Regions from separate parts of the Corynebacterium guangdongense genome, predicted to be linked through region 2. Evidence: riboswitches for the same ligand, from Rfam matches in the RefSeq annotation. Region 2 holds a riboswitch; the other holds the start of a gene.
The links. Region 2 has a riboswitch for cyclic di-AMP ahead of CGUA_RS03850 (resuscitation-promoting factor Rpf1 domain-containing protein). Riboswitches for the same ligand answer to the same signal wherever they lie in the genome.
Positions count from the first base shown of each region.

Region 1: it holds a riboswitch for cyclic di-AMP, as region 2 does, so the genes downstream of both, CGUA_RS08860 (C40 family peptidase) here and CGUA_RS03850 (resuscitation-promoting factor Rpf1 domain-containing protein) in region 2, are expected to answer to the same signal.

Region 1 is NZ_CP047654.1:1,878,228-1,881,625, forward strand. Features, by position in the region: gene CGUA_RS08855 (NlpC/P60 family protein) at 1-355, opposite strand, end outside; gene CGUA_RS08860 (C40 family peptidase) at 549-1,313, opposite strand; cyclic di-AMP (ydaO/yuaA leader) riboswitch at 1,322-1,498, opposite strand; gene CGUA_RS08865 (hypothetical protein) at 1,547-1,798, opposite strand; gene qcrB (cytochrome bc1 complex cytochrome b subunit) at 2,143-3,398, opposite strand, start outside.
Region 2 is NZ_CP047654.1:801,975-805,372, forward strand. Features, by position in the region: gene CGUA_RS03840 (helicase-associated domain-containing protein) at 1-1,117, opposite strand, end outside; gene CGUA_RS03845 (hypothetical protein) at 1,183-1,374, shown strand; gene CGUA_RS03850 (resuscitation-promoting factor Rpf1 domain-containing protein) at 1,535-2,215, opposite strand; cyclic di-AMP (ydaO/yuaA leader) riboswitch at 2,221-2,407, opposite strand; gene CGUA_RS03855 (cold-shock protein) at 2,786-3,169, shown strand; gene CGUA_RS03860 (DUF2771 domain-containing protein) at 3,236-3,398, opposite strand, start outside.

The DNA of each region.
Region 1 (3,398 bases), 1.1 Mb from region 2:
CGACGCGGTACTTCGCGCCGGCGACGCCGTCGACCTGCGCCTGAAACTGAACCTGCAGTTCCCGGGCGTGCTGGGCCTTCTCCCCCGCGGTGTCCGCCTCCGCCGCGAGGCGGGCGAGGTCCTGCTCCGCGGAGTCCACGCTGTCTTCCAGCGCCTTGACCTCCTCGCTTTTCGCAGTCGCCTCGTGGGACACCGTCTCCAGCTCTGCCATGAGATCGTCCAGTTCATCCGCGCCGGCCCCCGGCGCTAGCAGGATGCCGCTGGCGGCGATCGCCGCCACGGTGGAGGTGGCTGTCAGACGGTTGGTCCGGTGATGCTTGATGCGGCGCACGAGGTTCGCTTTCTGGGGTGTCACTGTGAGGTTTTCGTTTGAAAAGTGTAGACGGGTCACCGCTTTCGAGCGCGATGAATGACTGTGATCTGGTCGTGTCTCCACCGCGTCTCCCGGTGCGCGAGCCGACGCGGGTAACCACCGGAAAACACCGCTCCCCCGGGGTGGACGGCGTCAGGCGCCGCCCACCCCGGGGGGGTGGCTCGATCTGGCGCGTCTAGAAACGGAACGCGGAGTGGATCGGCATGTAATCGATCGGACGCTGAGCGACCGGGGAGCTGGAGTTGAGGGCGTCGACCATCATGCCGTTGCCGACGTATACGGCCACGTGGGAGGCGCCGCCGTAGTAGGCGATGAGGTCGCCGGGCTGCAGCTGGCTCAGCGGGACCGGGGTGCCGGACGCTGCCTGGGCCTGCGAGGTGCGCGGAATGGACTTGCCCGCCTGGGCGTAGGCCCAGGAGGTCAGGCCGGAGCAGTCGAAGGCGTAGGGGCCGGTGGCGCCCCAGCCGTACGGGGAACCGATCTTGGACAGGGCTGCGTCGGCAATCGCCTGGCCGGTGGAGGAGGCTGCCGGGGCGGGGGCCGGCGCCGGAGCTGCCGGGGCCGGGGCCGCGACGGCTGCCGGCGCGACGACCGGCGCGGAGTAGACGACCTCGGACTCGGCCTGGTTGAGGAACTGGGTGAAGCCCGGGATCGCGGAGGACATCGGCAGGGCGCGGGCCTGGTCGATGGCCCCCTGGGCGTTGGCTCCGGAGCCGGCCTGGCCGGCCAGGGACGGGATCCAGGCCTCGATACCCGGAACGTCGGCGATGCCCGGGATGTTCTCGATGCCGGCGACCTCGGCAGAGATGCCCGTGCCGGGGACAGTGACCTCGGCGGCGTTGGCGACGCTGGGGACCAGAACGGTCGCGCTGGCGGCGGCGGCGGTGGCGGCCACGAGGCGGCGGGCGGTGCGGATGGACTGGCGACGATGCTCGGCCACGAAAAACTCCAAATTCTTCTGCGTGCCTACCGGGTTAGCTGTCGGGTGAGGAGTGAAGATCTCCCCGTCACGTTCCATACGTCCCCCGCGGGTGCAGAGTAACGCCCAAACGTGCAGTGAACCCCTGGAATTCGGGTCCCCGGTCTAATTGCGCTTGAAGGCAATCGGTTCGGCGTATTTTGTTTAGTTTCGGTTCATTGGGACCGTGCTGGTTCCGCAATGTCTCGAACAGGTTACGAAACCGCAACGAACAAAGTCCAGCCACCTTCACCCGGCGGGGTTGTTATCGCGCCGTTATCAAAAACCCGCCCTGACGGGAAGTCGGGATTGCCTTGGTGGACCAAAGTTCCTGCCCTCATCAGTTCCCGTCGTTGACGCAGTTGGGCGACGGTGTCAGTCGTGCCGGACACGAGGCCCAAATGGCCGTGCGGCACGCAGCCCACGGCGGTCAGCGCGAGAAAAGGGTCGGATGTGCGGTTGCTCACACCACCCCGCCTGCCCACCGGTTTCCGTCGGCAACCTCCGCATTCAGGCCTTTCCCACCTGCCACGCCCACCTCGGTGGCCACACCTCCACCACCTTGTGAAGGGGCCGACCGGCGAATTCGGGAGGGCGACCCCGCGGCCCGCAACGGCCCTGCCCTGTCGTGGCGGCCTCCGGGAGGCCCGCACACGCCCGCACCAGGGGGGCCACGCCACAGGCAGCATCCCGAGCCCCGTCGACGCCCCGGAGAGCCGAGGTCACCGCGCACACGTCAGAAAAAGCCTGTGCCCGCACCCCCTCGCGGGTGGTGCGGGCACAGGCTGAGCGAAACTATTCGCGCCGGGGACTAGTGGTCCAGGCCCCTGCGACGGTCAGCCTCGACGTTCGCCTTGTTGAGGGCCTCGAACATCTCGTGCTCCTCGCGGGCGTTCTCCTGCTGAATGCGGTGACGCTTCGCCATCAGCGACGGGTCATCCGGGCTGAAGTAGCCGGAGGTCTCGGAGTCCGCGAAACCAAGCTGGTTGAGCTGCTTCGGCACGTAGGAACCGGCGTACTCGAGCGGGACCGGGTGGCCGTGCTCGTCGACCGGGCCCAGCGGCTGGTGGACCTCGATGAAGGCGCCGTTCGGCAGCTGCTTGATGACACCGGTCTCGATGCCGTGCTCCAGGACCTCACGGTCGGAGCGCTGGAGACCGACGCAGATGCGGTGGGTCAGCCAGTAGGCGATCGGAGGCAGGATGATCAGGCCGATACGACCGAACCAGGTCATGGCGTTCAGGGAGATCTGGAAGAAGTGGGCCACATGGTCGTTGCCGCCCGAGATGGTGATCAGGAGGAAGAAGGTGATCGCCATTGCGCCGATGCCGGAGCGGACCGGGACGTCGCGCGGACGCTGCAGCAGGTTGTGGTGGGCATCGTCGCCCGTGGCGGCCTTCTCGATGAAGGGGTACCCGATCAGCAGGACGACCAGCACGATGGCGACCAGGGCGACCCAGAACGCGGACGGGATGGTGTAGTTGCCCAGGTAGAGCTCCCACGCCGGCATGACGCGGGCGAGACCGTCGGTCCAGAGCATGTAGATGTCCGGCTGGGAACCGGCGGAGACCTGGGAGGTGTTGTACGGACCCAGGTTCCAGATCGCGTTAATCGTGGTGAGCCCGGACATCAGCGCCAGGACGCCGGCGACGAACAGGCCCATGCCGATGGCCTTGGTGGCGAAGACCGGCATGATGCGGATACCGACGACGTTGTTCTCGGAACGGCCCGGTCCCGGGAACTGGGTGTGCTTCTGGAACCAGACCAGGAGGACGTGGGCCGCGATCAGGGCGAGAATGATGCCCGGGATGACCAGGACGTGGAGGATGTAGAAGCGGTCCAGCATCAGGTCGGACGGGAAGTCGCCGCCGAAGATGGCCCAGTGCAGCCAGGTGCCGACGATCGGCATGCCGACGATGATGGCGGACATGATGCGCAGGCCGACGCCGGAGAGGAGGTCATCCGGCAGGGAGTAGCCGAGGAAGCCCTCGACCATGCCCAGCAGGACCAGGGTGACGCCGATGACCCAGTTCGCCTCACGCGGGCGACGGAACGCGCCGGTGAAGA
Region 2 (3,398 bases):
CGACGCGCCAGTATTGCCAGGGGCTCGCCCACCAGCCGGCGATGACACGGGCGAACTGCGTGGACAGCGGCGCCTCGAGCCACTCGACGGCGTAACGGGTGGGGGCGAGGTGGCTCGACTCCTCATGCCCCGGCAGTTCACCGCGGCCGATGAGCCGGGCGGCGGTGGCTACGGCGATGAGACGATGCACCTCGGGGCGTTCGACGTCGAGCGCCCTGGCGATCTGGCCGGTGGCGCGCACCCCCAGCGTCGAGTCCTTGTTCAGGGCGAGCGGGTGGTCGCCGACGTATTCGACGAGACGCCGCACCGTGCGCGTGGCTTCCAGCCCCTGGGCGGCACCGGATTCGTCCGCCCGGCGCTGGGCGTCGGGGTCGGGTCCGCCGCCGCCGGTGACCCGTTCTGAGGGGACGAGCGGGTAGTCGCCGGTCTCGGTGCCGCGCAGGACCTGGGATACGTGCCGGGGCAGGCGAACATGGTTGGCGTCGACCCGGGTGAGCAGGCCCGCCTCGATGAGCTGGGGGATTGGTCGGGAGGGATCGGCATCGATGGCGGCGTCCCGGGTGGTCCCCAGACCGCCCCCGGCAACCAGGGTGTCGAGGACCTTGCGCTGGCCGGGCTCGAGGCCGGCGATCCGCTCTGCGGTGTCCGGCCCGCCTCCCGGCGACTCCTCGCCGAGCAGCCGCCAGGACGCGGGGAGCATGCTCATCGTCTCCCGGACGAGGAGAAGCCGATCCGCTTCGCCGAAGAGAAGCGCGTGGGTGACCAGGGTGTCGACCGCGCCTTCGGCCAGGGCCGGATCCACCGGGGTCGGCGCCCGAGAGACGAGGGCTTCGGCGACGTCAGCCCGGGACACGGGGGAGAACTCGGCGCCGAGGTCGGCGGCGGCCTCCAGGGCGGCCAGCTCCAGCGTCGACAGGCCCCGCAACGCCCGGGCGACCGAGGCGCGCAGCTGGAGTCTGCCCGCTAAGGGGGTGATCGAAGGGGGGATGGGGTGAATCACATCCGGGCGGGCCCGCAGCAGTGCGGTGAGTTCGACGTCCCCCAGGTTCGCCAGCCACGTGCGGAAATCCGGCGTGTCGGGGGAGGGGGCGGTGGTCGGGGGAAAATCGCTGGCCATGGTCCGTCCCAGTGTAATCCCGGCGCCGGTTACTTTTTGCTCCGACGTTTGACAGAATGATCGGTATGGCAAACGTAGAGAAGAAGAAGTTCGTTGATCCGGGCTGGCCGGAGAACACCCCTGACGGTCACCACGCCGTCACCGAAATGATCTCTCCGCTGGCTGGTGGTTTCAGCCCGTACGGTGACGAGCTCGTCCTCCCGCTCCCCTCGGAGCACATCGGCTACGTTCACCCGTACACCCGCGTCAACCGCTAGGGCGTCGGGGACCCCGTCCCGCGCCGGTGCCCCGGACATTGTCCGGGGCACCGGCGTTCTTTCTGCTTTTCCTTGTCCTGGTGCGGATCGGCCGGAAATCGAGGGAGCCCGGGGCCACCGCGATTGGTGACCACCGGGCTCGCCGGACTGTCCGGGCGTGTTAGCGGACGGTGTTGAGGAAGGACTGCAGGTTCGGGTCGATGGTGCCGGCCCCTGCCAGCGCCGGTGCGGCGAAGGTGGCGGTGCCGGCGTAGAAGGCGTTGAAATCGTGGCGGTTGGCGTTGTAGTACTCGGTGACCGGGGCCGGGACGGTGGCGCCGTAGGAGGCCAGCGTGTCGGCGATCAGGTTGTACAGGGCATCGACGGCCAGTTCCTCGGAGGACGTCTCGGCGGAGGTGGCGGCCGAGGTCTGGGCGGAGGCGTCGGCGGACGTGTTCGCGGAGGCCGCGGACGTGGCCGAGGCGGTCGAGGCCCCCGGGTACGCGCGGTCCAGGTTCGGCGCGGAGGTCAGGCCAAGCTTGGCGGAGCAGGCCGGCCAGGCGCCCCAGCCCTGGGCGGCGAGGGTCTTCTCGGCAATGAAGATCTGCTGCTCGCGGGTGGCCTGGTTGGCGGTCGAGGCGAACTCTCCGCCGCCGAAGGCCTGCCAGGTGGAGGCCGAGAACTGCAGGCCGCCGTAGTAGCCGTTGCCGGTGTTGATGGCCCAGTTGCCACCGGACTCGCACTGTGCGAGGCGGTCCCAGTCGGAATTCGGGGCGGCGGAGGCGGCCGGCGCGAAGAGGGCGGCGGAGGCGGCGACGGCGGCGGTGGACGCGGCGAACTTGGTCAGTGCGGAGCGGGTCATGCTTGTGTTCCTCTCGTATGCGCCTGCGAGGTGAGCTGTCGGGTTCGGGAGGGAGGTACGTCGTGTGCCCGGCCGGTGGCATCCGTGGCCCGGATGTCACCGGCTTCACCCCGAGGACTCGCGATGTGCGAATCCGGTGCGCGGCTGCGCGGTGGGTTCCCCGCCCCTGTCCTGGTCATGTGAAGTTGAAGTAGGTTCCTGTCGTCATCTGTCACCGTCCCGGACAGGGTTTGGCGAAGGACGATTGCGACGACCGGCGGTTGAGCCTGGGGAGAAGAGTAACTTTTTGTAACGAATGAGTCACGCCCTGAGCACGGATTGATGTCGGTTTTCTCTCGGAAGGGAAATGGCGCCGTACTGACCTGCGTGAACGAGTCCAAAACGTTATTGTGACATTAATCACTCATCTGCTGCCAGGCTGAATGATTGGGGCCTCTGTGGTTAGTGGGAACCCTGTCCCCGAGGTATAGTTGGACATTTATTACGAGGGGCGACGGCGAAATGGCAGTGTCGTCCGCTGTCAACCCTGCCGAAAACCCCGTCCCCCGAGAAGGAAAGAGGTGATTGTTCGTGCCCGTAGGAAAAGTCAGGTGGTACGACGCGTCAAAGGGCTACGGCTTCGTCTCCAACCCGGGCGGCGAAGACGTTTTCGTCGGTAAGAACGTGCTTCCGGACGGCGTCGAGGAACTCGTCGCCGGTCAGCGTCTCGAGTTCGACTTCGCCGCCGGTCGGCGTGGCCCGCAGGCCCTGCGCGTCAAGGTGCTGGACGCTCCGCGTCGCCGCACCGTCAACCGGCGCAAGCCCGAGGAGCTGGGCAGCCTGCTCTCCGACGTCATGACCGTCATCGAGACGCAGATTCAGCCGGCGCTGAGCGCCGGCCGCTACCCGGATCGCAAGGAAGGCCGACAGGTCGCGGAGATTCTCCGGGCCGTCGCCAAGGAGCTCGACTCCTAGCACCCCGCGCAGCACTCAGCTCCGGACGCCCCGAGGGTGTCCGGAGCTGAGTGCTTTCCGCCGGGGCTACCGGCCGGTCGGGGACTGGGTGGCCACCGACCACACCGTCGCGTAGACGGTCTCGTTGCCCTCGTCGTCGGTGCCCAGCATCGCTGAGTTGACCTCGACGACCACCAACTGCGGTTCCTCCTCGGAGCCTGCGGGCGGCGCCGCGCTCACCGGGACCTCG